Regions from separate parts of the Bacillus kalamii genome, predicted to be linked through region 1. Evidence: riboswitches for the same ligand, from Rfam matches in the RefSeq annotation. Region 1 holds a riboswitch; each other region holds the start of a gene.
The links. A riboswitch is a leader RNA that binds a small molecule or an ion and turns the genes downstream of it on or off. The one in region 1 is predicted to bind S-adenosylmethionine.

Region 1 (11,005 bases):
AACGAAAAATTCCAAGCAGACCTATTTTAATAATCTCGGGCAGGAAATCACGACCATCAATGATACCTACCCTCTTTATGACGAGGAGCAGCAAATCATCGGAGCTATAGAGATCGCCAAAGACATTACTAATCTGGAACGGCTGATTAAAAATAATATTTTGAACAAGGGAGGCACCCGCTATACGTTTGACAGCATCATCGGGGCAAGCGAAAATTTTGCAGAAGTGATCGAAGCAAGCAAGAGGGTTACGCGGACTTCTTCTTCCATCTTGATCGTCGGGGAAACCGGCACCGGCAAGGAATTGTTCGCCCAAAGCATCCACAATGGCAGCAATAGGTCCTCTCAGCCATTCATCAGCCAAAATTGCGCATCCCTTCCAGACAGTCTAATCGAAGGCATTTTATTCGGAACAAAAAAAGGCGCTTTTACTGGCTCCATAGAACGCCCTGGCTTATTTGAACAGGCTGAAGGAGGTACCTTGCTTCTCGATGAAATCAACTCACTGGCACCAGCATTGCAGGCCAAGCTTTTGCGGGCGCTCCAAGAAAAAACGATACGCCGTGTCGGCGATACAAAGGATAAAAAAATAGATGTACGGGTTATCGCAACCATCAATGAAGATCCGATTGAAGCAATCGCCAATGACCATTTGCGAAAAGACCTTTATTACCGGCTCAGTGTCGTCTCCCTCTTCATCCCTCCGCTGCGGGAGAGAAAACAGGACATCCTTTTACTGGCGCAATCATTCATAGAAAAATTCAATGCACTATTCGATATGACAGTCCAAGGCATTTCCGAAGAGGCTTTAACCTTGTTCCTCGAATATGATTGGCCAGGCAATGTACGCGAGCTCGAGCATATAATCGAAGGGACGATGAATCTTTTGGAGCCGCAAGATAAAGAAATCAAATCTATCCATCTGCCGATGCAATTCAAAAACAAAATGCGTATAAAGGATCCTGTTCTGGACACAACCATTCCGGTTAGTACACAGACGGAAGCAGTCACAGCTTTGCCTTTGGATGATTATATGGAGAAAACCGAAAAGAACTATCTGCTCAGCATTTTGAACAGCCACGGGCATAATATATCGCAGGCTGCCAAGGCACTCAACATAAGCCGGCAGAGCCTTCAATACCGCCTTCGGAAATTTAATATTAAATAATCAATGCTGATTATTTAAGTTTGGAGTATTCTGAGCGTATAATAGTTTAGTAGACTTTTGTTTCTCATGAATTGCATTGAAATAGGAGAAAAAGGAGCTGTTATGGAATGATCGTCGTGACAAACCGTATTAAAGTGAAACAAGGAATGGCTGAAAAAATGGCTGGGAGCTTCACTAAGCCAGGCGCATTGCAAAGTATGGACGGATTTGTGAAGGTTGAAGTTCTGATCACCAAGAATTTACCCGATTATGACGAGCTGAATGTGAATATGTATTGGGAGAACATGGAGGGCTTTACTGCCTGGAGACAAAGCGATTCTTTCAAAGAAGCCCACAAACGTCCGGATCCTCAATCGGATGAAGCAAAAAAAGAATCACCAATTCTCGGCAGCGAATTACTTATGTATGACGTAGCTTCCGTGCTCGAAGCAACTGCAAAATAAAATAGACATATGCACAGCCTTAATGGCTGTGCTATTTTTTTGAAGAAGCTATGCTTAAGGCGTGAAATCAATACCAAAAGGACCGGTGGCGGTTTTCTCATCCAGCTCCAAGCGCCACACCCCCTCGGTCTTAAGCCAAATCTTGTTCAAAGGCATAGACTAGCCTTTATCAGTGCTTCGTCTTAAGCTGGTCGTGGGGAAGCAGGCGCTTTTGCTATTATTTACATACATCCACCCAATCAGTCGCTTTCGAATAGGTTTGAAGCTCATCCAATGATAGTTCAATTGCCGAATGGCTGCTGCCGCATGCAGGGAAGACTGTTTCAAAACGCTTCAGCGATTCATCCAAATAGACGTCCAACTTATTTCGCAGTCCAAACGGGCATACTCCCCCTATCGCATGTCCCGTAAAATGGAGTACTTCATCTGGCGAAAGCATTTTAGCTTTATAGCCAAATCTCGTTTTAAATTTTTTATTATCGATTTTCATGTCCCCTGCAGTGACGACAAGGATGGCGGTGTCTTCTTCCTTGAAAGATAATGTTTTGGCGATACGGGCAGGAATAACCCCTACTGCCGCCGCTGCTTCATCAACTGTAGCGCTGGATTCAACAAATTCCTGTATGCGGCCATCTATCCGGAACTCCTGAAAATACTCTTTTACTTGTTCAATGGACATGTCATTCTCCTCCTGGCTTACTAATAATCAAATTATTCAGATATTTAATGACTATTATAGCACTCACTGTTACTTGATTGTTATGAAACTGTTCAAATCAGTTGACACGCGGATATTATTCATTTATTTACATTTATTCAATAAACATACATACACCATGACTATTAAGTCTCTATCCCTACATATATTTGAAAATTTTTTTACCTTGATACCAACATAATGGAACCGCTTTCTTCTAATAATTCTTTTAATTAGGCGATTGACAGATTCTCCATCTCTTAGTACTATTTTTTTAATATTAAAACTTCATACCATTCTTATCGAGAGTGACCGAGGGACAAGGCCCTATGACGTCCGGCAACCCCCTGTAAGGGAAGGTGCCAATTCCTGCAGAATGACTTTCATTCTGAAAGATAAGCCGATGCACATGTGCAAATCGATGCTTCTTTCAGTGGAAAGAAGCATTTTTTAATTCCAAAAACCATTCTTTAGCAACGGGAAATACATATAAGGAGGACACCATATGATTAATATTCAAAATGTTTCAAAAATTTATAAAACAAAGAGTGGCGAAGTGACAGGTGTGGATCAGGTTTCACTATCCATTCATGAAGGAGAAATATATGGGATTGTCGGCTATTCAGGAGCCGGAAAAAGTTCTTTGCTGCGCTGTATTAACCTGCTGGAGCGTCCTACATCAGGGAGCATTTATGTAGATGGCCAAGATTTAACAAAATTAAAAAGCGAAGAGTTAAGGCGGGCCCGCCTTAAAATCGGGATGATCTTTCAGCATTTCTACTTAATCAGCCAAAAAACAATCTATGAAAATATTGCTTTTTCCTTAAAGGCTGCCAAAACACCGGCCTCCGAAATCAAGGCGCGTGTCGAGGAATTACTCGATATAGTAGGCCTTCTCGATAAAAAAGATGTCTATCCATCCCAATTAAGCGGCGGGCAAAAGCAAAGGGTAGGCATCGCGCGCGCCCTGGCAAATAACCCGACTGTCCTGCTTTGCGATGAAGCGACATCGGCACTTGATCCTACCACAACCAAATCCATCCTTGCCTTGTTGAAAAAAATCAATGAGGAATTGAACATAACAATTGTACTGATTACACATGAAATGAATGTTGTAAAAGAAATTTGCCATCGAATGGCCATCATGGAACGGGGAAAGGTGATTGAAGAAGGCCAGGTATATGACCTTTTTGCCAACCCTTCCACTGGGCTGACAAAGGAATTCATCTCTAGTGTCCTATCGTACGAGATTCCATCTGCCATTCTGGACACGTGCAATGGAACCATCGTCAAAATTACATTTAGGGGATCGATCGCCGGCGAAGGCATCCTCTCTGATACACTGCAGACATTTGCTGTACAAGGCAATTTTCTGCATGGATCAATCGAATACATCCAAAAAAAACCTCTTGGCGTCTTCATTATGGAGATAGCAGGGAAAAAGGCGGAAGTGCAGGCAGCGCTGCAATTTATTGCAAATCGTTCGGCACAAGTGGAGGTGATACGCCATGGGCTTTGATTTTGCACATTTGGCCGAACTCATACCGGATATTAATCAAGCATTCTTACAGACACTCTATATGATTGCCATCTCTCTTGCCGTATCCACCATTATCGGATTGCCTACTGGCATTCTTTTATACATGTCAGATAAGGGCCTTTTCATTAACGGACGGTGGTTGAATGGCATCCTTGGCTTCATCGTCAATATGATCCGGTCCATTCCTTTTATTATATTGCTTGTTGCCCTAATTCCTTTGACCAATGCGCTTTTGGGCACTACTATCGGCCCTGCAGCGGCAAGTGTCTCTTTATCGGTAGCAGCGATACCTTTCTTTGCCCGCATTGTTGAAACAGCTTTGCGTGAAATCGATAAAGGGGTTATTGAAGCAGCTATCGCAGCCGGAGCAACTCCATGGATGATCATTAAAGACGTGCTTTTGCTTGAAGCCAAATCCGGCATTATATCAGGGATTACACTGACCCTTATTTCACTGATTGGTTTCTCGGCAATGGCAGGCGTTGTCGGCGGAGGCGGGATAGGCGATTTAGCCATCCGCTTCGGCTATTACCGTTATGACAATACGATCATGATAACAACCGTCATTATCCTGATCATCCTCGTCCAATTAATCCAGCTTCTTGGCGACTGGATCGCCAAAGCGGTTGATAAAAGATAAAACACATATAGAAAGTGGGAGAACTTCATGAAGAAATGGTTTTTGGCAATTATTCTAGTATTATCGGTTACTGCACTTGCAGCTTGTGGAGGAAAAGATTCAGGGAAAGCTGCAGACAAAGACACGAAAGAAATAAAAATAGGTGCAACAGCAGGCCCATACAGCGACATGGTGAAGAAAGCTATCCAACCTGGCTTAGAGAAGAAAGGATACAAGGTCAAAATCGTTGAATTCAGCGATTATATTCAACCCAACAAAGCATTAGCAAATGGGGATATCCAATTGAACTTATTCCAACATAGCATTTACCTAGAAAACTTTGCGAAGGAAAACCATTTGGATCTGACAGCTCTTATTTCTGTCCCTACTGCTCCAATGGGCATCTATTCAAAAAAATACAAATCGCTGGACGGCATAAAGGAAGGCTCGGCCATCACCATTCCAAATGACCCGACCAACGCAGCCCGGGCATTCCATACGCTGGAAGATGAAGGGCTCCTGAAATTGGATCCAAAAACGGACCCACTGACTGTATCCGAAAAAGATGTGAAAGAAAATAAAAAGCATTTAAAATTCCAGCCAATTGAAGCAGGACAGCTCCCACGCTCAGTTGATAGCGCAGATTTAGCAGCCATTCCAGGCAACTTTGCCTTGGCAGCCAAAATGGATTTATTAAGTGCGCTTACGCTTGAAAATATGCTCGACCCATACCGCAACATCATCGCCGTTCAAACAGATAAAAAAGATGCTGCATACGCTAAAGATGTGAAAGAAGTCGTGGAATCGCCTGAATTTGAAAAAGTAATTGATGCCGACTTCAAAGGCTTCGGAAAACCAGATTGGATGAAAAAATAAGTTTTTAAATGGGAAAGAGGGAATCAGAATGGAAACCATATCTGTACACGGGGCACCCAGCGAATATATCCTTCAGAAGGGAAGCCTTCAGTTACTGGAAGAGAAGCTCAAAGAGCGCGGATTTGAAAAAGTGATCATTGTCCACGGCCGCAAATCGTGGCATGCCGCACGGCCGTACTGGCCGGCACTGAGAGATACAAAAAGCATTGATTTTACGTATGGAGGCGAATGCTCTTTCTCCGAGATAGATGCCCTTTCCCAGCTGGCTGCCGAACATCATGTAGATGCCATTATCGGTGTCGGCGGCGGTAAGGTACTGGACTTAGTGAAGGCCGCAAGCCATGTGACACATACACCTTATATCCTGATACCGACGCTCGCTTCCAATTGTTCTCCATGGACGCCTGTAGCCGTTATCTATGACAATGCTGGCGTATTCAGCCGTTTTGATGTATATCCTGAGGCAGCTAGCCTCGTTTTGGTGGAGCCTTTGATCTTGCTGGCTGCACCCTTAGAGCTGTTAGTGGCCGGAATTGGGGATACATTGGCCAAATGGTACGAAGCGGATGTCCAAATGGCTTCGATTGCCGATAAATCCGTTCCCTTGCAAATTTCACACCACGTCGCCGCCTTATGCAAAGAGCAACTATTGACACACTCCGAGGCAGCAATAGAGGCAGTGCGCTCAGGGCAATTGAATGATTCTTTCATTCAAATTACCGAAACGGTCATTATGCTGGCCGGCATGGTTGGCGGATTCGGAGACCATTATGGACGAGTCGCCGCTGCCCACGCCATACATAATGGCTTAACAGCGCTCGATGAAACCCACGTTGCCCTCCATGGCGAAAAAGTGGCCTATGGCATTCTAGTCCAACTGGTCCTTGAAGATAAATGGGCTGAAGTGAAAACATTGCTCCCATTTTACCGCCGGCTTTCCCTGCCGGCTTCCTTAAAAGAAGTAGGAGTGACCGATCTAACCAGCGATAAAATAAATCAAACCGCCCAAAAAGCGACCATCCCTGGCGAATCGATTCATATTTTGCCTGGCGGACCGGTGGGAACAGAACGTGTTGCCCGAGCCATCATAGATTTAGAAGCCTTTATTGGCCGATAAACATGTTATCTTGAAATCTTCCTAGAAAAAAAAAGCAGGTGATCCCTGCTTTTTTTTTCTATTCTGTTTGTTTTCCTCGCTCTTTCAAATGCTTAGGAATTTCCTCTTTTGCTACTTTCCCTTCCATTCCTAGATAATAATGGCGGATAGGCTTTAAATCGTCATCTAACTCGTATACAAGCGGAGTCCCTGTCGGTATATTCAAGCTGGCAATCCCATCTCCCGGAATGTCATCCAAATAGCGCACCAGTGCTCTAAGGGTATTCCCGTGTGCGGATATAATGATTTTTTTATTTTCTTTCAGCTTAGGAGCTATATGGTCATTCCACTCTTCAAGAACCCTTTTCTCCGTGTCTTCCAAATTCTCGGACAGAGGAATTTGCTCTTCATTCAATTCATGGTATTTCTGCTCATGGCCGGCGTAGCGTTCATCGTCCTTTGACAATTCCGGCGGCCTTACATTCACATACCGTCTCCATTTATGTACTTGTTCTTCCCCATATTTATCGGCCGTTTCCTTTTTGTTCAACCCTTGCAGGGCACCATAATGCCGTTCATTCAATTTCCAAGATTTATAGACAGGAAGCCACATCAGGTCCATCTCATCAAGAATAATCCATAATGTCCGGATTGCGCGTTTTAAAACGGATGTATACGCCAAATCGAAAGTGAATCCATTTTCAGCTAATATTTTTGCCGCCCGCTTCGCTTCTTCAAGGCCATTTTCTGAAAGATCTACATCTGTCCAACCTGTAAACTTATTCTCCAGATTCCATACACTTTGCCCATGCCGGATAAGCACCAGTTTCTTCATTCATCAGTTCCTCCTTCTACGAACTTCATCTATATAGCATCTTCCCACATTCTACCTTTCCATAAACATTCGCATCTGCTTTATTATTATTAAAATATAATTATTTCACCTTTACGATGTAAGGATGGGATGTTCAACAAAGGCAAGAAACCGGCATATGTCTCTCATTTCTGGCACTTATCAACATGCTTATAGTAGAATAGAAAACGGAATATAGATTCATCAATTCTAAAAAAGGAGCCAGCTACACTTGAAATCACTCATGCACTTCGCTTATCTTCAGGCGATGTCCTGTATTTTCCCTGTCGTTATTTTCGTTGCCCTGGCCCTTTCAAAAGTGGTCGAAATCCCTTACCTTCATAGGTATGATTTCATCCTCATCATCTGTATTGCCGCTCAAGTTTTTATGGTCGTGGCAAAACTGGAGACGATCGATGAACTGAAAGTCATTTGCTTGTTTCATATTATCGGCCTGGCCCTTGAACTCTTTAAAGTACATATGGGCTCATGGGCGTATCCTGAAGAAGCATATAGCAAGTTTTTCGGAGTCCCCTTGTATAGTGGCTTCATGTATGCTAGTGTGGCAAGCTATATATGCCAAGCCTGGAGACGGTTGAATTTGAAAATTACCGGTTGGCCCAAGGCGTTCTGGACAATTCTTATTTCTGTCCTTATATACTTGAATTTCTTTACCCACCACTACCTTTTTGATGCCAGATGGTGGCTGACAGCTCTATTGTTCATTATCTTCTTCAAAACAGTTGTTTACTTTAAGTTGAACGGGCGTATGTATCGTATGCCGCTTTCCTTATCCTTTCTTTTGATTGGTTTCTTCATTTGGATTGCTGAAAACATAACAACTTTTTTAGGAGCCTGGCAATACCCGGACCAAAGGCAAGCATGGTCCCTTGTCCATATCGGCAAAATCAGCTCATGGTTCCTGCTTGTGGTCATTAGTATCATTATTGTTGCGCAATTAAAAAAAGTGAAAGATACTAGCGTGCAAACGTCACGTACACCCCCTTCATATGATGTATAAAAAAGCAATTGGGCCAATTAGCGCCCAATTGCTTCTTCTGTTATTCATTCACTTTTCACAAAAGTAGATGGCATCACAACAGCGATTACTTCACCTGCCGCACATAGCTCATCGCCTGCATAAACAACGGTTTCAACCTTCCATTTTTTCGGATGGATTTCAGACACCTTCCCTACCGCACGCAAAGCCACCCCTTGAGGAGTCGGCTTCATAAATTTCACCTGTAACGATCCAGTAACAAAGCGGGGCGGCTCAGCGCCATCCCCAGGTTCATGGCCATTTTTCCGATGCATCGCCAATGCTGCAGAACCTGTTCCATGGCAATCGATCAAAGAAGCAATCAATCCTCCATAAACAAATCCCGGCAGTGCTTTATGTTCCGGCAGCGGCTGATAAATCGTGATTGTTTCGTCTCCCACATTCCATCCTGTGCGGAAATGATGGCCATCTTCATTTAAACGGCCGCAGCCATAGCACCAAGCGAAGTCATCCGGATACTCATCCTGGATGGCAACTAACACTTTATCTTCCATCAGAAACCCTCCTTTTTAAGACCATTATAGCACGGACAAAAGGAAATGATTGGAACATCTAATGATGTAGCCTCTTTTCATAAATGAAAGCAATATATTAAAAAATCATTTCCTGCATTCATTCTTTATTTCGCTCTTTCAGTCATTCATTAAGAGAATATATAATTTTTCGCCTCATTGACTGCATTCGAGGCTTCCTACATATACTGGTGCCGGCCGATGCAATCGGAAGAAGCCTGGCCCCGCCGGACGGCATTGCTGCAGGGATTATGGTCGCACTCATTGGGTTCGCCATATTGTATGTTTCTTTTGTCGGAAAAATAATTCTGTTTTTCCACGTATGGAGAAGCCTCCTCACATTCCAGTGCGTTCAATGAAACACTGTAATCAGCCTGTTTAGAGAAAATAGCTAAAAGAAAGAAACACCTTCAGGGCGGTTCAGGCCCAGGGTGTTTCTCAATTTCTCCCGTATTATTTGGCTGCCGCTTTCAGATCTGCCGCTTCCGTATCATCTTTTCGAGTGGTGATCTCTTCATATTCCTTTGAGGTTAGTAGACTTCGGTCATTTCGCATTAAGTACGTATAGCATGCTCCGGCAATCACGAGCCCAAACATCAGGGCATTTTCCCAGAGAAACGAGAGAGAAGGGACAATAAGTCCGATAGCCGGTATTAGAATGCCTATCGCGAATGAAAGGATGCTAGCCATGTTAAAGCCTGATCGATAGCTGTATCTGCCATCCGGCCTGTATAATTCAGCCAAATGCAGCCTCCGTTTCCTTACAACCCAATAGTCGGCCATAGCGATCCCATCGATTGGCCCCAAAAAAGCGCCAAGCGTTCCGAGGAAACCGTATAGCAATGTGCTGAAGTTGGACAGTAGATACCACGGCTGCATCAAGATAGCCAAGACACCTGTTATCAGTACGCCCAGGCCAAAGGTTATGTGCTTGGGAGACATATTCTCAATCGCACGGGCCGGGGCTACCAAATTGGCGCCTACATTCACTGCCAGACAAGCAAGTACAACAATGATCGCGCCGATAAACACGATGGGCGTCGGAAATTTGGCCAGCAATTCAACTGGCTGCCAGATAGCCTTGCCGAATACTATGACAGTAGCGGAAGTAACAAAAATACCTATAAACGAAAAAATAGTCATCGTAAGCGGAAGGGCAAGGCTTTGGCCGATTTGTGAGGATTTATGTGATTTGGCGTAGCGGGCAAAATCGGGAATATTCAAGGAAACAGTTGCCCAAAAGGCGATGACACTCGTAACGGAAGGGAAAAACACAGCGAGAAAAGAACCAGTTGTATGGAATTTGCCCGGTTCGGTCAATAATGGCCCTAGGCCATGGGCGCTTTTAATGGCCCAGATAAGAAGAAAAATAGAAGCAATGCCAACTACCGGACTGGCGATAATCATCAGCCATTTTATGGCTCCCGGCCCTTTGAAACCGACGATGACATTCAGCAGAAGAAAGAAGGCGAATGTGATGGCTGTATGGAAAGGAACTTGATCCCAAAAGGAAAAAGCGACGCCCATCAGTGTATCAATAGCTGTCGTACCGAACCAAACGTTGATGCCGAACCATGCAGCCGATATGAGCGCCCTTGTGACAGTCGGGATATGCGCCCCTTTCGAACCGAACCACAGCCTGGCAAAAACGGGATAAGGAATGCCGTATTTCGTGCCTGCATGGGAATTGAGGAGTACAGGAACCAGGATGATGCAATTCCCTATAAAAATCGTTAAGAGGGCCTGCCACCAGTTCATCCCGACAGAAATCATGGCACTTGCCATTGTATAAGACGGTAAACAAAGGCACATACCGATCCAGAGAGAAGCAAAACTCCATCCAGTCCAGGAATGTTCACTCCTAGAGGTCGGCCGCAAATCCTCATTCCAGAGCGGGCTGGACTCTAAGGATTTGCTCACCCCGTCCTTTAATGTAACGATTGAATTTTCTTCAATCTGTACTTTCATACACGCTCCTCCCTTTTATTGGAGGCCGACAGCAGCGACATGACAGTTCCCAACAGGATATTGGCTCCTTTGGCGCAATCCTCAAAGCTGGTATATTCCTCCTCGCAATGGCTTTTGCCATTTAAGCTTGGAACAAAAATCATAGCAGATGGAATATAGCTGGCTATAAACTG
Region 2 (11,005 bases), on a different contig from region 1:
TATATAAAGTAATACATATAATATCAATATGTTTAATTGACGAAGCGGGGGAAAAGCGATGAATATTAAAGCAATTAAATGCCATGGGTCAGGGAATGATTTCCTGTTGATAGATGAATTCAATAAGGCTTTGAATATGGCAGATTCAGAAAGAGCTTCTATGGCAAAGAAGCTGTGCGATCGAAGCAGGGGATTGGGAGCTGATGGCATACTGTATTTCCAAAACAGTGAAGTAGCGGATGGACGGATGCGCGTGTTTAATTCTGACGGATCAGAAGCATCCATGTGCGGAAACGGATTGCGGTGTGTTGCTAGATATGCATGTGAATTGCTTGGCAAACAGAAGCTGGCGATTGAAACGATGAAGGCTGTCCTTGAGGTGGAAGAAATGGAGCCGATTGCTGATCAGGTGAAAACGTATAAGGTTGAAATCTCACCAGTTTCATTTAATACTGGCGATCTTCCGATGCTAATTGATGGTGAAACATTCATTAATCAATCATTGAAAAACTGCGGAGAACTTTTATGGACGGCTGTTGCTGTTCCGAATCCACACCTTATATCCATTGTGGGGCAGTCTGTCATGGAGAGTGATCTCCAAAAAGAAATTGCGGTCTACTTGAATGGAGATAATCCATACTTCCCGGATGGGGTGAATGTCAGTTTCGTGGAAATAAAAGATGAACAGGCCATTTTTGTCCGTACATTCGAACGAGGAGTGGGCTTCACGAATGCTTGCGGAACGGCAATGAGTGCTTCTAGCCTGGTGACATGCATGCAGGGATTGAATGAGTATGAGAAGGATATCACGGTCTATAATCCAGGCGGCAAGGTCAAATGCAATGTCCATAACATGGATGGCCTTTTTACAATTGACCTGATAGGCAATGCCACATATGAATATACAGTAGACATTGATTATACATCTGCTGATTTCAGTGAAATAGGGCGAAAAGAGTACCCGGAGGAAAAGCGTGCTTACGATGCCATGGTTTCAAGCATTTCAAAGAAATAGAACGCAAAGCGGGCGGATGGGGAATCCGCTCTTTTTTATGGGGTTCATGCGTAAATGTATGAAAAGTGAAGCAATTTTTACTTTTCTTGTTGCAGTGCCTTTAAATCCACATTTCGGACAAATTGTTATATGATATGGGTTATATTGCTTTGTTTTTATCGGGGATGACTTAATAAAGGAGAATAGTACATGAATATATATGAAACACTGCCGAACGGCGTCCAAAAGCTGATAGACCAAACGAGAAAAGCTGATACTGTACATACTGAATTAATCGGGCGCAAGGAATTCATTGCTCCCGACCAAGAAATGATGATAGATGCCGCTGCTGCTTTGGCCCAAAGAAAGAATATCCTCCTAAAAGGGCCGACAGGGAGCGGAAAAACGACTTTTGCTGAAACTCTGTCTAAACTATTCAATAATCCGATGCATATGGTGAATTGCTCAGTAGACTTAGATGCGGAAAGTCTGTTGGGCTTTAAAACGCTTGAATATAAGGATGGGAAGCAAGAGATAGTATTCGTTCCTGGACCTGTAATGAAGGCTATGCAAAATGGCGAATTCCTTTATATTGATGAAATCAATATGGCAAAGCCTGAAACGTTGCCGATTTTAAACAGTGTACTTGATTACAGGAAGACCATCACGAACCCTTTTACTCAGGAAGTCATTGTTGCCAAAGACGGATTCGGAGTGATTGCTGCAGTCAATGAAGGCTATATTGGTACAACGCCTTTGAATGAGGCGCTGAAAAACCGGTTTATTGTAATAGACGTACCGTATATTGAAGGTGAAGCTTTACGGAATGTCCTCCTTCATCAAAGCTTGCTTACAGATGAGAAGGAGATTGAATTCTTCCTTGCGCTTTCGTGTGATTTGATCCAGGCAACCAAGCAGGGCACTTTGTCGGAAGAAGCCGCTTCTGTCAGAGCATTGCTTGATGCGGCTGATCTTTCATCCGCCATTCCGCTGGAGAGGGCAGTCAAAAGGGCAATCATCGATAAATTGGATGAAGACCGCGAGAAGGAATTTGTCGGCAATATTGTTGATATGCTATTGCCATAAAAATGGGGAGATGATGCAGTGAAATATATCAAATTCAATGATTCTGTCGTCGATGCGTCAATGGCGATCAGCTTAAGGAACATGGCAAGGCTTCTTTCGAAGAATGAAGAGCTGCAATTTGAGTTTGGATTCGGCCATCAGGTCATTCCTGCAGACCATCGCATAACTGCGAGCCATTTTTGGGACCATTACAATGACATGGAGCGATCAGCCGGATATAAAAGTGATATCGTCCTGCGGGCGTTGGGAACCTATCATCATACAGATGTAAATGCTTTGCGGTCATTCGGCAGGGTTTCTAAAAAGATCAAGGCGAAGCATTTTTCCATTTCACTTTTCACCTTATTGGAAGATTTACGCCTGGAGGAAATATGCAAGGAACTGAAGCCAGGCACAAGGAAATGGTTCAATACCCGCAGAAGACTTTTGCTCGCTTATTATCAATCTCAAAGTGATGGAAATGCCACAAGAGGCTTTCCTTTTGATCTGTTCTTCTGTATGATTGCCATTTCCCTTTTGACGGAGGAAGGGAACGCGTCCTATCGGGCGGAAGTGCCATCTGAGCTGCAGGATTTAGTCGATCAGATTAAACCGGAACTGTTTAAGGTTTATGAAGCTGCAGGCACTGCTGACATAATAGCGATTGTTGAAACGGTCCTAATCCGCTCAACTGCCTTCTTTAATGAAGATATGCTGAATACATACCTTGTGATGCCTATTGAGGAACTTTCCGGAAAGCTTGACGAACTGGACCATACATTTTCCAATCTGAAAAGAAAAGATTCTCTTCGCAATGATGATCGAGATGATGAAAGCAGCGATGAAAACGAAGTGCTTGATGAAGCCTTTTCCACATGGCACCGCGAGCAGAAGAACGAACAATCTAAGCAAACCTTTCTCCGTTTTGAGTTGGAAAAAGGAGTGAATACAGCGATTCTAGGCCAAGGAGCCCGTGAAGGAAGCGATGCGGACCAGGCGATGGCCTCCGTCCATGGTTCTTCCCACCAATCCAAAAAGAAAGAATATGAAGACTTAGAGGCGTTGGAAGAGCAAAAAACAGCTAGCGAAAAAGAGAGTAAAGTCTATCCTTACGGAGAAAGAAATCAATTTGCAGTCCATATTTTGAAGAAACCGGAACAACCGACTGCTGATGATATCGAGCAATATACAGAAACAAAGAAAGCCATCCAGCAAGAAATGAGGACTTTGCAAAGGACTATCCAAAAGAGCATTGAGCAAAAAAGAAACAATAGGCGTTCGGATTTATTATATGGCAGATTATCTCATAAACTAATTCCGTTACTTACAGATCCGCTGCCCCGTGTCTTCCATAAGAAAACCGCTTTGGCAAAAGAACAGGATGTTACATTTACTTTGCTGGTCGATTGCTCTGCATCCATGTTCGATAAAATGGACGAAACAAAAAAAGCAGTCACCTTATTCCATGAAGTGCTGAAAGATTTGAGGATTCGCCATAGCATAGCAGGTTTTTGGGAAGATGCGAACGAGGTGAAAAAAGAGTATTATCCGAATGTGTACCATGAAGTCGCTTCATTTGCCGATTGCCTGAATCCCTCAACCGGCCCTGCCATCATGCAATTGGAGCATCAAGAGGATAACCGCGATGGCTTTTCTATCCGCAAAGCAGCCGAGCAGCTAAGAATGCGAAATGAAAAGCATAAATTCCTGCTTGTCTTTTCCGACGGAGAGCCTTCAGCGGAAGATTATGAACAAAATGGAATTGTGGATACGTATACAGCCGTTAAGGAAGCGCGTAAAATGGGCATTAATGTAATGGGAATGTTTCTGGCTGATGGGGCCTTGCAAAACGGGGAAGAAACGATGATGAAAAATATTTATGAAAAAGAGTATATGATCATCCCACAAATGGAGGATTTGCCTTATTTGTTTTCGCAGCTGTTAAAAAAATTGCTGGTCAAGAATATGTAAGCGGCTTTTATGTGTTTGTCTTTCTGGAGTTATGGGAACCTATGAATAGTAAATGGCTTTTACCTAACCCATTCATGACAACTAAGGAGTTTTGTTCAATTGAAACAGACATACCATTTCTTTAAAACATATAAGAATCAGCTTTTCGTAGGGCTATTGCTGATTCTGATTATTGCCTTCATGGCTATTTTCATTGATGTACTGACCGATTTGCAAGAAGATGAGCTTAGGCAATTCGACCACCGTGCCATTGCATACATGCAGGGGCATGTTACGGATAATCTGACAGGCATTATGAAAGCCATCACATTCTTTGGAGGAAAGGTTTGGATTATATCGGCAGTTCTGATTGCCTCGCTTTTGGTAGGATTTAAAAAGAAAAGATATGCTCTTTTCCTGCTATTTGCATCCGGATTGGGCAGCCTCTTCAACATAGCTCTAAAGGAATTCATTCAACGGCAGCGCCCGGATATATATCCGATTATCCAAGAAAGCGGCTATAGTTTCCCAAGTGGGCACAGTATGGGTTCTATCATTTTTTATGGATCTTTAGTCATCATTCTGGCGAAAATTTCCCGCCGGAAATGGTTGGATGCCGTGTTTATACTTTTCTTCATCGTACTTGTTCCGGCAATCGGCATCAGCAGAATCTATCTTGGGGTCCATTATCCGAGTGATATTATCGGAGGCTTCAGTGCAGGAGCTTTCTGGCTGCTTATTTGCTGGCTGATTTTTCACTTTTATGAGAGCTGGTTCGATAAAAGGGCGGACAAACAGAACATCCATAAATCCTGATGCATAGTATGGAGAAAGGCTCTTTTGAACATGTATACAACAAAAAATGCCTGTTAAACAGGCGTTTTTTGTTTCAACTATGATTCGTTTACAGGCGAACCTTCTGCCTCATCCTCCTTTAGGAATGACGTACAATTCGGGCATCTTGTTGCATGCAAAGGGATTTCCGATAAGCATTCCGGGCATTCTTTCGTTGTTACCGGCTTTTCCGGCTCCGGCTTTCTGAACTTATTCACCTGCCGGACCACTATGAAAATGGCAAATGAAATGATTAGGAAGTTAATGAGTATATTAATAAAGGATCCATAATTGATTGTGACATCCCCTGCTTCCTTTGCTGCAGCTAGTGATTTATCTTGATCGCCTGTCAGATTGATATACAGGTTTGAAAAATCGACTTTCCCGATGATCAGGCCAATCGGGGGCATAAGTATATCGTCCACAAAAGAGGTAACGATTTTCCCGAATGCTCCGCCAACAACAATCCCGACAGCAAGGTCGATCACGTTGCCTCTGTCTATGAACTTTTTGAATTCTTCCCACATAGCTTCTTCCTCCTGCAACTTAACAAAATAGATAGTCTCTCTTTTTCTCTCTACTTTACCTTAATGTGATTTTAAAAAGATAGTCAAGCGAAGAGTATTGACAAATGCACAGGAAGTCTTTATGATTATAAAAATACAATATTTTGAATTAATTGAATAATTACTCTTATCTAGAGGAGTCGAGGGATATGGCCCTAAGACACTCCGGCAACCATCATATTCTTGAACGGTGCCAATGCCATAAGAAATTCATTTCTAGTCGATGAGAGAGAAGCCGAATAGCTTTTTTAAAGGCGCTCTTTCTCTGAAAGGGTGCCTTTTTACCGTTCAATTGAAAACCTGTTTGGAGGAGAAAAAATGAGAATTGAAACTAAATTGGTGCAATCGGGAGTCAAAAAAGATTCAGCTACAGGGGCAATCAGTATGCCAATCTATCAATGCGCAACATTTGAACATCCGGAACTGGGCAAGAGTACTGGATTTGATTATTCAAGAACATGCAATCCAACGAGAAAAGCGCTTGAAGAAGCGATTGCCTCACTTGAGGGAGGAGACCGAGGGTTTGCCTTTTCCTCTGGCATGGCTGCTATTACAACTATTTTGTTTTTATTGAAACCCGGCAGCCATATCGTTATTTCTGATGACTTATATGGAGGAACGTACCGTTTGCTTGAAGAAACATTCAGCCTATATGGGATTAAGGCTTCTTACGTGGACACCTCCGATCTTGAAGAAATTAAGAATGCCATTAAAGCCGATACGGCTGCCCTATTTATTGAAACACCTTCCAATCCGTTGATGAAGGTAACAGATCTGGGAGCTGCCTGTTCCCTTGCGAAAGAGCATGGCTTATTGACAATAGTGGACAATACATTCCTGACGCCTTATTTACAGCAGCCAATCGTATTCGGGGCAGATATCGTAGTCCATAGTGCTTCAAAGTACATTAGCGGGCATAACGATGTGATAGCAGGATTAGTGGTAACCGCGTCACCTGAATATAGCGACCAAATTGGCAAACTCCAAAATGGGACAGGGGCCATTTTAGGGCCACAGGATGCATGGCTATGTTTGCGGGGAATCAAGACCTTGGCCATCCGAATGGAGCAGCAGCAAAAAAATGCTGCATCCATCGCTTCGTGGCTTAGCTCTCATGATCTGGTCCGCAAAGTTTATTATCCTGGAACTGAAGATCATGAACAGCGAAAAATCAGTTTGAAGCAAAGCAGTGGTTTTGGAGCGATGCTTTCATTTGAAGTAACAGAAACCGTGTTAGTGGAAAAGGTGTTGAAGCAAGTCGGCTTAATCTCCTTTGCAGAAAGCCTAGGGGGTGTGGAGTCATTACTAACATACCCTGCCACACAAACACATGCGGATATACCTGAAGAAGTAAGAAGAGCTAAGGGAATAAGTGATTGTTTACTCCGCCTGTCGGTCGGTATTGAACATATTGATGATTTGATTGCCGACCTTACCCAGGCGTTGAGCCCGGTGAAAGAGGCTGCATACTAATAAAGGAAAAATAGGTATGAATTCAATGCAATAAAGGGGAATGCAAGATGGAGTTTAGAAAAGAGATGGAAAAAAGGATATTGATCGGGGAAGGGGCAATGGGGACACTTCTGTATGCTACTGGATCAGACCAATGCTATGAGGAATTGAACCTGACCCATTCCGATCTGGTTAAAAATATCCACCTTGCCTACGTAAAGGCCGGTGCAGATATCATTCAGTCGAACACATACGGAGCCAATCATTATAAATTAAAAAGGTATGGACTTGAAGAATACGTCTCATCCATTAACAGGGAAGGAATGAAAATCGCTAAAAGTGCGGCAGGGCCAAACTCATTTGTATTCGGCACGATCGGAGCTTCACGAGGGCTAAGGAAATCAGATCTTACACTAGATGAAATCAAAAGGAATTTCAGGGAACAGTTATTTAGCCTTCTGTTGGAACAGCCAGACGGTTTGCTATTGGAGACATATTATGATTTTGAAGAAATGGAAACCGTTTTGCATATTGCGAAGCAGGAGACGGATTTACCGATCATCGCCAACGTCTCTATGCACGAGGTAGGCTATTTACAAAACGGCATGACTTTAAGTGAAGCATTGCTTCGGTTAGAGGATCTGGGTGCGGATGCTATAGGAGTAAATTGCCGCCTCGGCCCTTACCATATGATCAAGGCGCTTCAATCTGTGCCCATTCCTCAGCGTGCTGTACTCTCTGCTTACCCGAATGCCAGTTTGCCTGAATACAGTGATGGCATATTGACCTATGAAGAGAATCCGGATTATTTCGGGAAGAGCGCTCTGGAACTAAGGGAACAGGGGGCAAGAATAATCGGAGGCTGCTGTGGTACAACACCGAACCACATCAAAGCAGTGAAAAAAGCGCTTGATGGTTTGCCGCCGATCACAGAAAAGAAAATTATCCAGCCAAAAATTCAAGTCAGCGATCAACATGCCGGGATCGTGGCGGAAGCCTTTTATGAAAAAGCCAAAACGGAGCGGACTATTTTAGTGGAGCTTGATCCACCAAAAACGTTAGATACTTCCCTTTATTTTGAAGGGGCAAAGGCATTGATGGAGGCAGGGGCGGATACAGTTACGTTGGCCGACAATTCGCTTGCTACACCGAGGATCAGCAATATGGCAGTCGGCATGAAACTTCAGAATATGGGGATTAACCCGCTCATCCATCTGACTTGCCGTGACCATAACTTGATCGGCCTGCAATCCCATTTGATGGGATTGCATACCTTAGGCATGGAGGAATTGCTTGTCATTACTGGAGATCCATCAAAAGTAGGGGATTTTCCGGGTGCCACATCTGTTTATGATGTTTCATCGATGGATTTAATCGCCCTCATTAAGCAGTTTAATCAAGGTGTGTCGTATAGTGGAAAGCCTCTTGGGAGAAAAACGAACTTTAAAGTAGCCGCTGCTTTTAACCCGAATGTGAAGATACTCCATAAAGCAGTGGCGAGGATGGAGAAAAAAATCAAATATGGAGCGGACTCCTTCCTGACTCAGCCTATTTATTCGGCTGGACAGGTGGAAGAAGTGTATCAGGCGGTTAAGCATTTGGATGCACCAGTCTTTATTGGCATCATGCCGTTGACAAGCTACAGGAATGCGGAATTTATACACCATGAAGTTCCTGGGATAACCTTGCCGGACGATGTACTTCGTGCAATGGGCAAAGCAGGAGATTCGCCGTTTGCCGCAGAGAGGGAGGGAATTGCTATAGCGAAGGAACTCATAAGTGCGGCGATGGACAGGTTCAACGGAGTTTATTTAATTACACCATTTTTAAGATATCGAATAACGGTTGAATTAACCAAATATATAAGAGCACAAGATGCGATGGTGAAAAAAGGGGCGGTTCTCTATGAGTAAGCATACAATTGAAGAATTAATGAAAGAGAGGATTCTCATCCTCGACGGAGCAATGGGAACCATGATCCAAGATGCAAATCTCTCTCCGGAAGATTTTGGAGGGGAAGAATACGATGGCTGCAATGAATATCTTTCTGAAACGGCACCGGATATTATACGAAATATACATGAAGCCTATTTGGCCGCCGGTTCTGATATTATCGAAACAAATACCTTCGGGGCAACAAGAATTGTTTTGGACGAATACCAATTAGGTCACCTTGCCTACGAATTGAATGTGAAATCTGCCCGGTTGGCAAAAGAGGCATGCCTGAAGTATGCCAGCAATGACAAGCCGCGCTTTGTAGCCGGCTCCATGGGGCCGACAACCAAAACTCTCTCATTAACGGGAGGAACCACGTTTACTGAATTACAGGACTGTTATCAGGAGCAAGCAAAAGGGCTGATCGATGGAGGAGCTGATGTGCTGATCATTGAAACAAGCCAGGATCTATTAAATGTGAAAGCTGCATTCAATGGCATTCAAGGCGCATTTGAGCAGACCGCCGTACATCTACCTATCATTCTTTCAGGTACCATTGAACCGATGGGGACAACACTTGCTGGACAGCCGATTGATTCATTCTATTTATCGTCCGAATTTATGAAGCCGATAGCCGTAGGCTTGAATTGTGCGACAGGTCCTGAATTTATGAGCGATCATATCCGGACTTTATCTGCCTTAGCAAACACAGGAATCAGTTGCTATCCGAATGCCGGATTGCCTGACGAGGAAGGCCATTATCATGAATCGCCATCTTCATTGGCTGAAAAAGTGAAGCAATTCGCAAGTAAGGGATGGATTAATGTGGTCGGCGGCTGTTGCGGAACAACACCGGCACATATTGCCGCCATCACTGAAGCAGTAGCAGATATACCGCCAAGGCCTATTCCTGAAAAGCGGGAACATCATGGCGTTTCCGGCAACGATGCCCTTTTGTATGACGAGAGTATGCGTCCTCTATTCGTGGGTGAACGAACAAATGTCATTGGATCAAGAAAATTCAAGGATCTGATCAGAAATAAACAATTTGAGGAAGCAGCTGAGATTGCAAGGGCACAGGTGAAAAAAGGGGCACATGTCATTGATATTTGCCTAGCCGATCCAGATGACGATGAAAAAGGGAATATGGAGGATTTTGTTCGGGAAGTAGTCAAGAAAGTCAAGGTGCCTTTAGTGATAGACAGCACAGATGATGCTGTTATCGAACAAGCATTAAGGCATTCCCAGGGGAAAGCCATCATCAATTCCGTCAATTTGGAGGATGGCGAGGGCAAATTTGAATCTGTCTCAGAGCTATTGCACCGTTATGGAGGGGCGTTGGTGGTAGGCACGATCGATGAAAAGGGGATGGCTGTAACGGCAGAAAATAAAGTAGCCGTCGCAAAGCGATCTTATGATTTGTTAGTGGATAAGTTCGGTGTGCATCCGAACGACATTATTTTTGATCCTTTAGTGTTCCCGGTAGGTACGGGCGACGAGCAATATATCGGGGCAGCCAATGAAACGATCAAAGGCATCAAAGCAATCAAAGAATTATTGCCTGAATGTTTGACTATACTCGGTATCAGCAATGTGTCCTTCGGGTTGCCTCCGCGCGGAAGAGAGATATTGAATGCTGTTTTCCTTTACCATTGCACGAAGGCGGGGTTGGATTATGCGATTGTCAATACGGAAAAGCTAGAACGGTATGCCAGTATCCCGGATGAGGAATTGCAGCTTTCCAATGAATTGATTTTCCAAACAGGCGATGAAACGCTACAGCGTTTCATCCGTTTTTACCGGGGGAAAAAAGCACAAAAAACAACAGAAACCAAACAATTGCCTCTTGAAGAGCGGCTTGCCAGCTATATAGTAGAGGGGACGAAAGAAGGATTAATCGCAGACCTGGATGAAGCATTGGGAAAAGGTCTTGCGCCGCTTGAAATCATCAATGGCCCGCTTATGAAGGGAATGGCACAGGTCGGGGAATTGTTTAATGATAATCAATTGATTGTTGCGGAAGTGCTACAAAGTGCAGAAAGTATGAAAGCTTCTGTATCCTATTTGGAAGGGTTTATGGAAAAAGGAGATGCCGGCGCGTCTTCGAAGGGGAAAATTATTTTGGCCACGGTCAAGGGCGACGTCCATGATATCGGGAAAAATTTAGTAGAAATCATTTTGGCGAATAACGGCTATGAAATCGTCGATT
Region 3 (11,005 bases), on a different contig from region 1:
TAATCGTTTGCTTGATTTCTGGATCCTGGCAATTGGCTGCGAATAAACCCGCTTTTTTGGCTGCAATCAAATTCCAATTCATCATGTCGGTAAGATACAGAGCGTCTTTTGTAGTCGTTACGGCAGGCGGTTCCTGAAATATATCTTGGGTAAGTGCGTTTGGCTGTTGCTGCTGATTCTGTTCCATGGAAAAACCTCCTTTATTTCCTTCTTAAACTCTTTGTTAGTGTGTACGGTGTTTTGGTTAATATGCAGGTGCAGCAAGCCATGCACAATTCCATCGCAGAGGACATAAAATAATAGAGGAATGGATGTAGAAGATACGGGTTAATAAAAAATTATTCATTTTCTAATGGTAAATTATTGCGGAATTTTCCAAAATCTCTTATGATAGATACATAAGATTTCTAAATGAAAATTTTTTTACGTAAAAAATGAATGAGTGTTCATTCAAACGTACAAAGGGGGACATTGTGTTGGTACGAAACATTCAAAAAGCTGCAGTATTGGGATCAGGGGTCATGGGAGCTGGTATTGCTGCACATCTTGCCAACGTTGGCATTCCTACATTGCTGCTAGATATCGTTCCGCGTGAATTGACGGATGCAGAAAAGCAAAAAGGGCTTACATTGGAAGATGCACAAGTAAGGAACCGGATATCTTCGGCTAATTTGCAGAAATTGTTAAAACAAAAGCCTGCGCCATTGGCGGTTAAGAAAAATATTGATTTAATCCAGACAGGAAATTTTGAGGACGATATGAATCGGCTTGCAGAAGTCGATTGGGTCATTGAGGTTGTCGTTGAAAACCTGAATGTGAAGAAACATGTATTCGAACAAGTGGATAAGCATAGAAAACCGGGCAGCATCATCTCATCCAATACGTCAGGCATATCAGTAGAAGCAATGGTTGAAGGACGTTCTGAAGATTTCCAAAAGCACTTTCTTGGTACGCACTTTTTCAACCCTCCACGTTATTTGAAATTGTTGGAAGTCATACCAACTCAATATACGGATCAAGATGTTCTATCGTTTATGAAAACCTTCGGTGAGGATGTTTTAGGAAAAGGGGTTGTAATCGCCAAGGATACGCCTAACTTCATCGCCAACCGAATAGGGACATACGGCTTGCTCGTTACTGTCCAAGAAATGCTGAAAGGCGGATACAGCATCGGGGAAGTCGATTCCATTACAGGCCCGGTGATAGGCAGACCGTCAAGCGCCACATTCAGAACATTGGATGTAGTAGGGCTTGATACATTTGCGCATGTAGCGAAAAATGTATACGACCAAGTGGAGGGAGAAGAGAAGAACGTATTTGAAATCCCTTCTTTTATCCAAAAAATGCTGGAAAAAGGCTGGTTGGGCGCTAAGTCAGGCCAAGGGTTCTTCTTGAAGAAAGGAAAGGAAATCCTCGAGCTTAATCCAGAGACAATGGAATATGTTGAGCGCAAAAAATTAAAATCGGCCTCATTAGAAGCGAGCAAGCAGCAAAAAGGCTTACCGAATAAACTGAAAACGCTTTTATATAGCGAAGATAAAGTTGGTTCGCTTCTATGGAACACTACAAGTCCGGTCCTTCTTTATTCCGCCCAATTACACGGGGAAATCGCCGATACAGTCCAGGCCATTGATGACGCAATGAAATGGGGGTTCGGCTGGCAGCAAGGCCCATTTGAAATGTGGGACAGCATCGGAGTTGCTAAATCCGTTGAACGGATGAAAGCAGAAGGGAAAGAAGTGCCTGAATGGGTCGAGAATATGTTAGCGGAAGGAAACGGATCTTTCTATAAAGAAGAAGAAGGACACGTTTACTACTATCATAACGGCAAATATATACAGGTTGAAGAAAATCCAAAAAATATAAATATCAAGCGCCTTAAGAAACAACAGGGTGTCATTAAAAAGAATAGCGGAGCAAGCTTGATCGATCTTGGAGATGGTGTTGCACTGCTCGAATTCCACTCTCAAAACAATGCAATCGGAATGGATATCATCCAAATGATCAATTACGCAGTGGATGAAGTGGAGAAGAATTACAAAGGGTTGGTCATCGGCAACCAAGGAAAGAACTTCTGTGTAGGCGCCAATTTGGCCATGATGCTGATGGAAGCCCAGGATGACAATATTTTTGAAATCCAAATGGTGGTGAGCCAATTCCAGCAAGCGATGTTGAAAATAAAATACAGCTCCAAGCCGGTTGTTGCTGCTCCGTTCAGCATGACTTTGGGAGGAGGAGCGGAAGTGTGCCTTCCTGCTGCCCGTATCCAAGCATCCCCTGAAGCGTATATTGGCCTTGTAGAACCGGGTGTAGGCTTGATACCTGGCGGAGGCGGAAGCAAAGAGCTTTATATTAAGCATATCGAAAGCTTGCCTAAAGGCGTAGATTTTGATATTCAAAAAGTCGCCAATAAGGTATTTGAAATGGTTGCGACTGCGAAGGTTTCTACTTCAGGACAGGAAGCGAGGGAAAATGGTTTCCTAAACAATTGCGATCAGGTAAGCGTCAATCCTGACCATTTATTGTATGATGCTAAGCAATCTGTATTGGCCATGCATGAAGAAGGATATACACAACGTGTGCGCAGCAAAGTGCCTGTAGTCGGAGAAACCGGCTATGCCGCTTTATTGCTTGGCGCCCAAGCTATGAAATTATCAGGCTATCTATCTGAATATGATATGAACATTGCCGAAAAATTAGCGTACGTAATTGCAGGTGGGAATGTTCCTTACGGTACGGTAGTCGATGAACAATATCTATTGAATCTTGAGCTGGAAGCGTTTGTGAGCTTAATCCAACAGCCGAAGACACAAGCAAGAATGCAAAATATGCTTGTAAAAGGAAAACCATTGCGTAACTAATTTAGGCGGAAATGAGGAGGTTCGACATGAGAGAAGCGGTAATTGTAGCCGGTGCAAGAACACCGATCGGAAAAGCAAAGAAAGGAACGCTTGCACATGTACGCCCGGATGATCTGGGTGCATTAGTTGTAAAAGAAACAATGAAGCGAGCAGGCAATTATGAAGGGAATATCGATGATTTAATTATTGGCTGTGCTATGCCTGAGGCTGAACAAGGCTTGAATATGGCAAGAAACATCGGGGCGTTGGCAGGCCTTCCCGATACAGTTCCTGCCATTACGATTAATCGTTACTGTTCAAGCGGGCTTCAATCCATCGCATATGGAGCAGAAAGAATCATGCTGGGACAAAGCGATACAATCATTGCAGGCGGAGCGGAATCCATGAGCCTTGTTCCAATGATGGGGCATGTGACACGTCCTAATTTGACGCTTGCCCAAACAGCACCGGAATATTATATGGGAATGGGCCATACAGCCGAAGAAGTCGCCAAGAAATTCGGGATCTCCCGTGAAGACCAAGACGCATTTGCGGTAAGAAGCCATCAAAAGGCTGCAGCAGCCATTCAGTCCGGAAAATTCGAAGATGAAATTGTACCGGTAGATGTGGCATTGAAAACAGTTGGTAGCGACCATAAATTAAAAGAGAAGCATGTTATGTTTTCAGTAGATGAGGGTGTGCGTCCGGATACAAGCGTTGCCGGCCTTTCCAGATTGCGCCCGGCCTTTTCGTTGACTGGAAGCGTAACAGCAGGAAATGCCTCACAAACAAGTGATGGGGCTGCAGCTGTTATGGTGATGGATGCAGAGAAAGCAAATTCTTTGGGGATGAAACCGATGGGTAAATTCCGTTCGTTTGCTGTGGCAGGCGTACCGCCTGAAATCATGGGGATCGGGCCTGTTGCTGCCATTCCTAAAGCATTGAAATTGGCAGGGCTTGAACTGTCAGATATCGGATTATTTGAATTGAACGAAGCATTTGCATCGCAATCCATTCAAGTTATCAGACAGCTTGGTATCGATGAAGAAAAGGTAAATGTCAATGGAGGGGCAATCGCACTCGGACACCCACTGGGCTGTACAGGTGCAAAGCTGACACTGACATTGCTTCACGAAATGAAACGAAGAAACCAGCAGTTCGGTATTGTGACGATGTGTATCGGCGGAGGAATGGGAGCAGCCGGAGTATTCGAATTAATGGCATAAACAACAAAAGGGATGGGGAGGAAAAACTCCCCCTTAAAATAGAAAAGAAAAACAGGGAGGCTTTTTAAATGTCAAACACAACTACAAATATCATTAAGGGTGGAAGCTTCATTATAGAAGATGTAGCATTGGACCGCGTTTTCACACCGGAGGATTTTACTGAAGAACAAAAAATGATCGCAAAAACGACTGAAGATTACGTTAATAAAAGTGTTGTTCCTATGATCGATAAATTGGAAAATCATGAGTTCGAAAATTCCGTTCGCTTGTTGAAAGAAGCGGGAGATTTAGGATTGCTGGGAGCGGATGTTCCGGAAGAATATGGCGGATTGGGACTTGATAAGATCAGCTCTGCATTGATTGCCGAAAAAATGGCGCGTGCAGGCGGTTTTTCTATCACACATGGCGCGCATGTTGGAATCGGTTCATTGCCGATTGTCCTTTTCGGAAATGAAGAGCAAAAGCAAAAATATTTGCCTGTCTTGGCTACTGGCGAAAAAATTGCTGCATATGCTTTGACTGAGCCCAGCTCCGGTTCTGATGCGCTAGGTGCAAAAACGACTGCTAAATTAAATAGCGAAGGCACTCATTACGTATTGAATGGCGAAAAACAGTGGATTACAAATGCCGGTTTTGCCGACCTGTTTGTTGTATATGCAAAAATAGATGGCGATAAGTTCTCGGCCTTTATCGTTGAGAGAGAATTCCCTGGTGTATCCACTGGCGCAGAGGAAAAGAAAATGGGGATTAAGAGCTCATCTACACGTACATTGATTCTTGAAGATGCGCAAGTGCCTGTTGAGAATCTATTAGGCGAAGTGGGGCGCGGCCATATCATTGCCTTTAATATCCTGAACATTGGGCGTTACAAATTAGGTGTAGGAGCAGTGGGAGCTTCCAAGCGTGCGTTCGAAGTGGCAGCATCATATACAAACCAGCGCCAGCAATTCAAAACGCCGATTTCTTCATTTAACTTAACGAAAGAAAAATTAGCTACTATGGCATCTAAAATTTATGCAGCTGAAAGCTCAGTATACCGAACTGTCGGCTTGTTTGATGATCGGATGGGCATGCTTTCTGAGGAAGAAGCCAAGAATGGGAAAGAAGTGGCTAAATCAATCGCGGAATATGCGATTGAGTGCTCAATGAATAAATTCTTCGCTACAGAGGTATTGGATTATGTGGCGGATGAAGGCGTTCAATTACACGGCGGATACGGCTTTATGGCAGAGTATGAAATCGAAAGAATCTATCGCGACTCACGCATTAACCGTATTTTTGAAGGAACAAATGAAATTAACCGTTTCTTGGTTCCGGGAACACTTCTCCGCAAAGCGATGAAAGGTGAGCTGCCATTATTGCAAAAAGCGATGGCACTTCAGGAAGAGTTGATGATGCTTATGCCTGAAGAACCGGGCGAAGAAGCATTGGCACAGGAAAAAATGCTTGTTAAGAACGCTAAGAAGATCGGATTGCTAGTTGCCGGCCTAGCTGCGCAAAAATATGGCACTCAATTAAACGATGAGCAAGAAATCCTTGTGAATATTGCCGATATCGCTTCATTGACGTATGCTATGGAATCCGCTGTCCTGCGTACAGAAAAAGCAATCGGAAAAGTTGGGGAAGAGAAGAGCCAACAGAAATTATTGTACACAGAAATCTTTTGCCAGGAAGCGTTCAATTTGATTGAACAGCATGCGAAAGAAACACTGATTGCCACTGAACAAGGCGATACATTGCGCGTCATGATTTCTGCATTGCGTAAATTGACACGCCATACGCCAATTAACGTAATCAGTAAAAAACGCGAAGCATCCAAAGCTCTAATCGAAGCAGAAAAGTATACTGTTTGATTTCAGTATGAACTTGTTAGATAACAGAAAGCCGCCCGTAATGGCGGCTTCTTTCACGTTTGTCGTTGATTAAGCGGTTTGTGTTGTATACTAGTGGTTTCAGGCTTCGATTTAAACAAAACCTTTGTACTTTTTTTCAGTTTTAGGTATCCTAAAGGAAGGTGATGAATATGCAATTGACAATGTATTGGTATCCAAAATGCGGTACATGCCGAAATGCAAAAAAGTGGCTGGAAAGCAATGGCCTTTCCTTCCAAGAGGTACATATAGTGGAGCATCCCCCGTCCAAGCAAGCTTTGAGGGATCTGTATCAAAAAAGCGGGCTTGAGCTGAAGAAATTCTTTAATACAAGCGGACAGAAATACCGCGAGTTAGGTTTGAAGGATGTCCTGAAGGATGCTACGGAGGATGAGATGCTAGAATTGCTTGCTTCTGACGGTATGCTCATAAAACGCCCAATCGTTACGGATGGAAAGAAAGTGACGGTCGGTTTTAAGGACGAGCAGTTCCAGGAGACATGGCTTTAAGATGCTTACACTTTTTTCGTAAGCATGATTCATAAATAGAACAAATACCATAAGTAAAGTGGAGGGATTTTTAATGGCAAACACACCAAAGGAATTACGTTATTCAGAAGAACATGAATGGGTAAAAACAGAAGGAGATAAACTGCGAATCGGTATTACAGACTTTGCTCAATCGGAGCTTGGGGATATCGTTTTTGTTGAACTTCCTGAAGTTGGCGACAGCATTTCAGCTGATGAGCCATTTGGAAGTGTTGAATCTGTTAAAACTGTTTCGGAACTATACGCTCCTGTATCCGGAAAAATTGTTGAAGTGAATGAAGAGTTGAACGACAATCCTGAATTCGTAAATGAATCTTCATACGATAAAGCATGGATGGTTGTTATTGAACCTACCGATGCTTCTGAGATCGAAAACTTGATGACAGCTGAACAATATGAAGAAATGATCAACGAAGACTGACTATAGTGCAAAAGGACTGCGTGGCAGTCCTTTTTTTTATAGGCAAACCAGCAATGCTCTTACCCATTTGAATCAATACTTTTCGATAGATAATTATGTTCTTTTCGGTTATGTTATGTGTAAAGGGAAACCAAAAGAAATAGACTGAAAAGGTGATGGCATTGGAAAATGTACATGCTGATAAAGTATTGATTGTGGAAGGCTCTTCAGATCGGAAAAAAGTCAAAGAGATATTGAATGAGGATATTGAAGTTCTTTGTACAAATGGCACCATTTCTTATCAGAAAATGGATGCTTTTGTCGAGGAGCTATATGATAAGGATGTCTATATTCTGACGGATAGCGACGAATCCGGCGAAAAACTGCGCAAGCAATTTAAACGGGAATTTCCCTGTGCCCAGCATCTATATATTGACAGGGCTTATAGGGAAGTGGCTGCTGCACCATACCACCACATTGCGACCGTATTGCTCAGTGCCAACTTTCTTATTCATGCAGAATATTTATCACGTCCCAACTGACTTTACACAAATGGAATTAAGCATCTCTTGGCCTATTGTATGGGAGAAGCTAGGATATAGAAGGAGAGTTCACTCTGCCGTATTATTTTCAATAAAGGATGAATCATCAATCATGAAAGAATGGAATGGGGAAAATATTAAACAATACATTCTCGAAAAAGGCGATTTATGCCTCTATCTCTACACACCACTATGCGGCACGTGCCAAGTGGCGTCCAGAATGCTGATGGTAGTGGAAGAAATGCTGCCTGATGTGCAGATGGCTAAAAGCAACGCCAATTACATTGAGGGAATCGCAGTGGATTACAAAGTAGAAAGCGTTCCTTGTTTGCTGCTGTTCAAGCGGGGGGCACTTATGGAAAAAATATATGCCTTTCAATCTGTCCCGTACTTGCTAGGGACTATCAGAGATAGCATAAATAAAGCAGACTGATGGTTCGACAAGCCCGAAATACTTGTCGAGCAATTAATAGAGGTGTTTATAGGTCCGGCGTTGTATTACTTTCTATAAGAGATTGGGAAAGGAAGTGGCGACGTTGGATCAACTATTGCAAACGATGCTTAGTACACTGGAAGATCGCCGGCAATTGCATGTCTTATTGAAAAAAGCGAATACCATGGTCGTGTTTTCTTCGGAGCATAAGAAATGGCATTTATTCTTATCTAATAACGAAGTCCATACGCATTATACGGATAAAGGGACATACCGTGTTTCCATCATTGGCGAGGAAGACCAGTTATACGAAGTGATAAAGGGAAATGTCTCGCTACGCCAGCTTCAACAGATGAATAAAGTTCATCTTCAGGGAAACTATCGGCAGATTCTGTTGCTTGAAGCCCTTTTATTGCTCAGCAATAGAAAAGAAGCAGTTTAAATTATTTAAATTTTTTAAAAATTCATTGACTTCCTTGTTGTAAAAATGGTATATTTCCAATTAAGTTAATAAGTTTAATATGAATTATCTTATCAAGAGAGGCAGAGGGAAATGGCCCTATGAAGCCCGGCAACCAGTACAAATCGTACATGGTGCTAATTCCAGCGGAAAGTTATTTCCGTAAAGATGAGAAGAACCGGCTATCAAGCTTCTTCTTTTCGAAGAAGCTTTTTTTAATGAGGAAATCCATTGCCAAGTGCGATGATTATCGATGGGTCTTCAAAGGTTGAATCATATAACAAGGAGGAATGCGTGATGAGTGGCAAAGAGAAGCAATACCGTTTTGAAACAGTCAGCATACATGGAGGTTTGCAGGTGGACCCTGTGACAGGAGCACGTTCAGCTCCTATTTACCAAAGCAATGCCTATTTGTTTAAAGACAGTGAGCATGCTGCAAATCTTTTTGGATTAAAAGAACCGGGTTACATTTATACACGGATCCATAACCCTACTGTGACTGTTTTCGAGGAAAGAGTGGCACAGCTTGAAGGGGGGATAGGCGCACTGGCTGTATCTAGCGGAATGGCAGCGATCACACTTGCTATCCTGAATATTGCAGGAGCAGGCGATGAAATTGTGGCAGCATCCAATTTATATGGGGGCACATTTAATTTGTTCGCCAATACATTGCCTAAGTATGGCATCAAGACTACGTTGGTCGAGCCTGATAATCCAGAAAACTTCCGGGCAGCTATTACTCCCCATACTAAAGCCATTTTTGCAGAAACGATCGGCAACCCAAGCCTGCATGTGCTCGATATAGAAAAGGTGGCTGAAATTGCCCATGAGAGCGGAATACCGTTGATTGTTGATAATACATTTGCAACCCCCTATTTATGCCGGCCGATTGAATTTGGGGCTGATATCGTCATCCACTCGGCAACTAAATGGTTGTTGGGCAATGGAACAACACTTGGCGGCATTATCGTGGATGGCGGCAAGTTCGATTGGAATTCAAGCAAATTCCCTAGCTTTACAACTCCTGATCCGAGCTATCATGATCTTGTGTTTAGCGAAGCGGTGGGAGAAGCGGCGTTTATCGTGAAAGCGCGTGTTCAGTTGCTCCGTGATTTAGGGCCTGCACTTTCCCCATATAATGCGTTCCAATTCACATTAGGCCTTGAAACCTTGCATGTCCGTATGAAGGAGCATATCGCCAATACAAAGCGGATTGTAGAATACTTGAAAGCACATCCTGCTGTTGATTGGGTGTTATATCCTGGAGATGCTGATAATCAAAACTATGCATTGGCAAGCAAGTATTTGCCTAAAGGTGCCGGAGCAGTTGTTGTGTTCGGCATAGAAGGAGGAAGAGAATCTGGTGCTGCATTGATCGATTCCATTGAGCTTTGGAGCCATGTGGCAAATGTCGGGGATGCCAAAAGTTTGATTATTCACCCTGCGTCCACAACCCACCAGCAGCTTAGCGCAGACGAATTAAAATTATCCGGCGTAAGCGAAGACCTAGTCCGATTATCGATTGGAATCGAAAATGTAGATGATTTAATTGAAGAATTGGAGAAGGCGATAGAAGTGGCAACAGGAAAAACTTCCTTGTCTTCAAAGACCAAGTAAAATGCCTTTTCCGCGGAAATTAGTCTTTTATGTTATTGACAGTATTTTTATATAATGATAGAATCACTTTAACTTATAGTATGACAATTGAATAAGTTGCGAAGCTCTTATCAAGAGAGGTGGAGGGAATGTGCCCGATGAAACCCGGCAACCGTCAAAGATTTTATTTTGAAATGGTGCCAATTCACACAAAGCAAATGATGCTTTGATAGATGAGAGAAAGGTCCCTATTGTTATTCATGCCTTTCTGCTCATTACGCAGAAAGGCTTTTGTTATTTTAGAAAAGCGAAACAATGGGCATCTTTAAAAAAGCAGTATTAAAGAGGTGAGTAATCATGATAAAAATCGATAATGTAACAAAGATATTTCCGGGAAAATCCGGTTCATCATTAAAAGCTGTCGACTCGGTATCAATAGATATTGATGCCGGTGAAATATTTGGAGTCATTGGTTACAGTGGAGCTGGAAAAAGTACATTGATCCGCATGCTGAACGGATTGGAAGTACCGACTGAAGGAAGCATTACAGTAGGCAAACATGAAATTTCATCCGCTAAGGGAGCCAATTTACGCAAGGCTAGACATGAAATCGGGATGATCTTCCAGCACTTTAACTTGCTGTGGTCAAGAACGGTCCGCGATAATATCGCTTTTCCGTTAGAAATAGCAGGCGTACCTAAAAAAGAAAGAATAGCCAGGGTGAACGAGCTGATCAATCTGGTTGGATTAGAAGGGCGTGGAGATGCCTATCCATCCCAATTAAGCGGGGGGCAAAAGCAACGTGTAGGGATAGCCCGTGCGTTGGCAAACAATCCGCGTGTCCTGTTGTGCGATGAGGCAACATCAGCGCTTGATCCGCAAACGACAGACAGCATCCTTGATTTGTTGGTGGACATAAATCGTAAATTGAAATTAACCATTGTTTTAATTACGCATGAAATGCATGTTATCCAGAAGATATGCCACAGAGTAGCAGTGATGGAATCAGGCAAAGTAGTGGAAATAGGGGATGTCCTTGATGTTTTCAAAAACCCTCAACAAGCTATTACGAAAAGATTCGTCGAACAA

Region 2: another riboswitch for S-adenosylmethionine. It lies ahead of ABC357_RS07570 (trans-sulfuration enzyme family protein); the one in region 1 lies ahead of ABC357_RS20145 (methionine ABC transporter ATP-binding protein).
Region 3: another riboswitch for S-adenosylmethionine. It lies ahead of ABC357_RS01010 (O-acetylhomoserine aminocarboxypropyltransferase/cysteine synthase family protein); the one in region 1 lies ahead of ABC357_RS20145 (methionine ABC transporter ATP-binding protein).

Annotation. Positions count from the first base shown of each region.
Region 1 is NZ_JBDFMI010000006.1:484,250-495,254, forward strand. Features, by position in the region: gene ABC357_RS20130 (sigma-54 interaction domain-containing protein) at 1-1,168, shown strand, start outside; gene ABC357_RS20135 (heme oxygenase) at 1,276-1,611, shown strand; gene ABC357_RS20140 (YbaK/EbsC family protein) at 1,829-2,290, opposite strand; SAM riboswitch class I at 2,605-2,710, shown strand; gene ABC357_RS20145 (methionine ABC transporter ATP-binding protein) at 2,814-3,827, shown strand; gene ABC357_RS20150 (methionine ABC transporter permease) at 3,817-4,488, shown strand; gene ABC357_RS20155 (MetQ/NlpA family ABC transporter substrate-binding protein) at 4,516-5,343, shown strand; gene ABC357_RS20160 (iron-containing alcohol dehydrogenase family protein) at 5,372-6,460, shown strand; gene gpmA (2,3-diphosphoglycerate-dependent phosphoglycerate mutase) at 6,519-7,274, opposite strand; gene ABC357_RS20170 (DUF817 domain-containing protein) at 7,537-8,313, shown strand; gene ABC357_RS20175 (PaaI family thioesterase) at 8,358-8,846, opposite strand; gene ABC357_RS20180 (hypothetical protein) at 9,044-9,184, opposite strand; gene ABC357_RS20185 (NCS1 family nucleobase:cation symporter-1) at 9,318-10,832, opposite strand; gene ABC357_RS20190 (Zn-dependent hydrolase) at 10,829-11,005, opposite strand, start outside.
Region 2 is NZ_JBDFMI010000001.1:1,490,122-1,501,126, forward strand. Features, by position in the region: gene dapF (diaminopimelate epimerase) at 59-1,015, shown strand; gene ABC357_RS07550 (ATP-binding protein) at 1,205-2,080, shown strand; gene ABC357_RS07555 (vWA domain-containing protein) at 2,099-4,030, shown strand; gene ABC357_RS07560 (phosphatase PAP2 family protein) at 4,130-4,825, shown strand; gene mscL (large-conductance mechanosensitive channel protein MscL) at 4,903-5,370, opposite strand; SAM riboswitch class I at 5,534-5,639, shown strand; gene ABC357_RS07570 (trans-sulfuration enzyme family protein) at 5,728-6,882, shown strand; gene ABC357_RS07575 (bifunctional homocysteine S-methyltransferase/methylenetetrahydrofolate reductase) at 6,930-8,774, shown strand; gene metH (methionine synthase) at 8,767-11,005, shown strand, end outside.
Region 3 is NZ_JBDFMI010000001.1:184,382-195,386, forward strand. Features, by position in the region: gene ABC357_RS00965 (HD domain-containing protein) at 1-187, opposite strand, end outside; gene ABC357_RS00970 (3-hydroxyacyl-CoA dehydrogenase/enoyl-CoA hydratase family protein) at 435-2,861, shown strand; gene ABC357_RS00975 (acetyl-CoA C-acetyltransferase) at 2,888-4,066, shown strand; gene ABC357_RS00980 (acyl-CoA dehydrogenase family protein) at 4,135-5,919, shown strand; gene ABC357_RS00985 (arsenate reductase family protein) at 6,090-6,446, shown strand; gene gcvH (glycine cleavage system protein GcvH) at 6,520-6,906, shown strand; gene ABC357_RS00995 (toprim domain-containing protein) at 7,062-7,427, shown strand; gene ABC357_RS01000 (thioredoxin family protein) at 7,540-7,860, shown strand; gene ABC357_RS01005 (SCP2 sterol-binding domain-containing protein) at 7,964-8,302, shown strand; SAM riboswitch class I at 8,389-8,495, shown strand; gene ABC357_RS01010 (O-acetylhomoserine aminocarboxypropyltransferase/cysteine synthase family protein) at 8,618-9,937, shown strand; SAM riboswitch class I at 10,042-10,156, shown strand; gene ABC357_RS01015 (methionine ABC transporter ATP-binding protein) at 10,274-11,005, shown strand, end outside.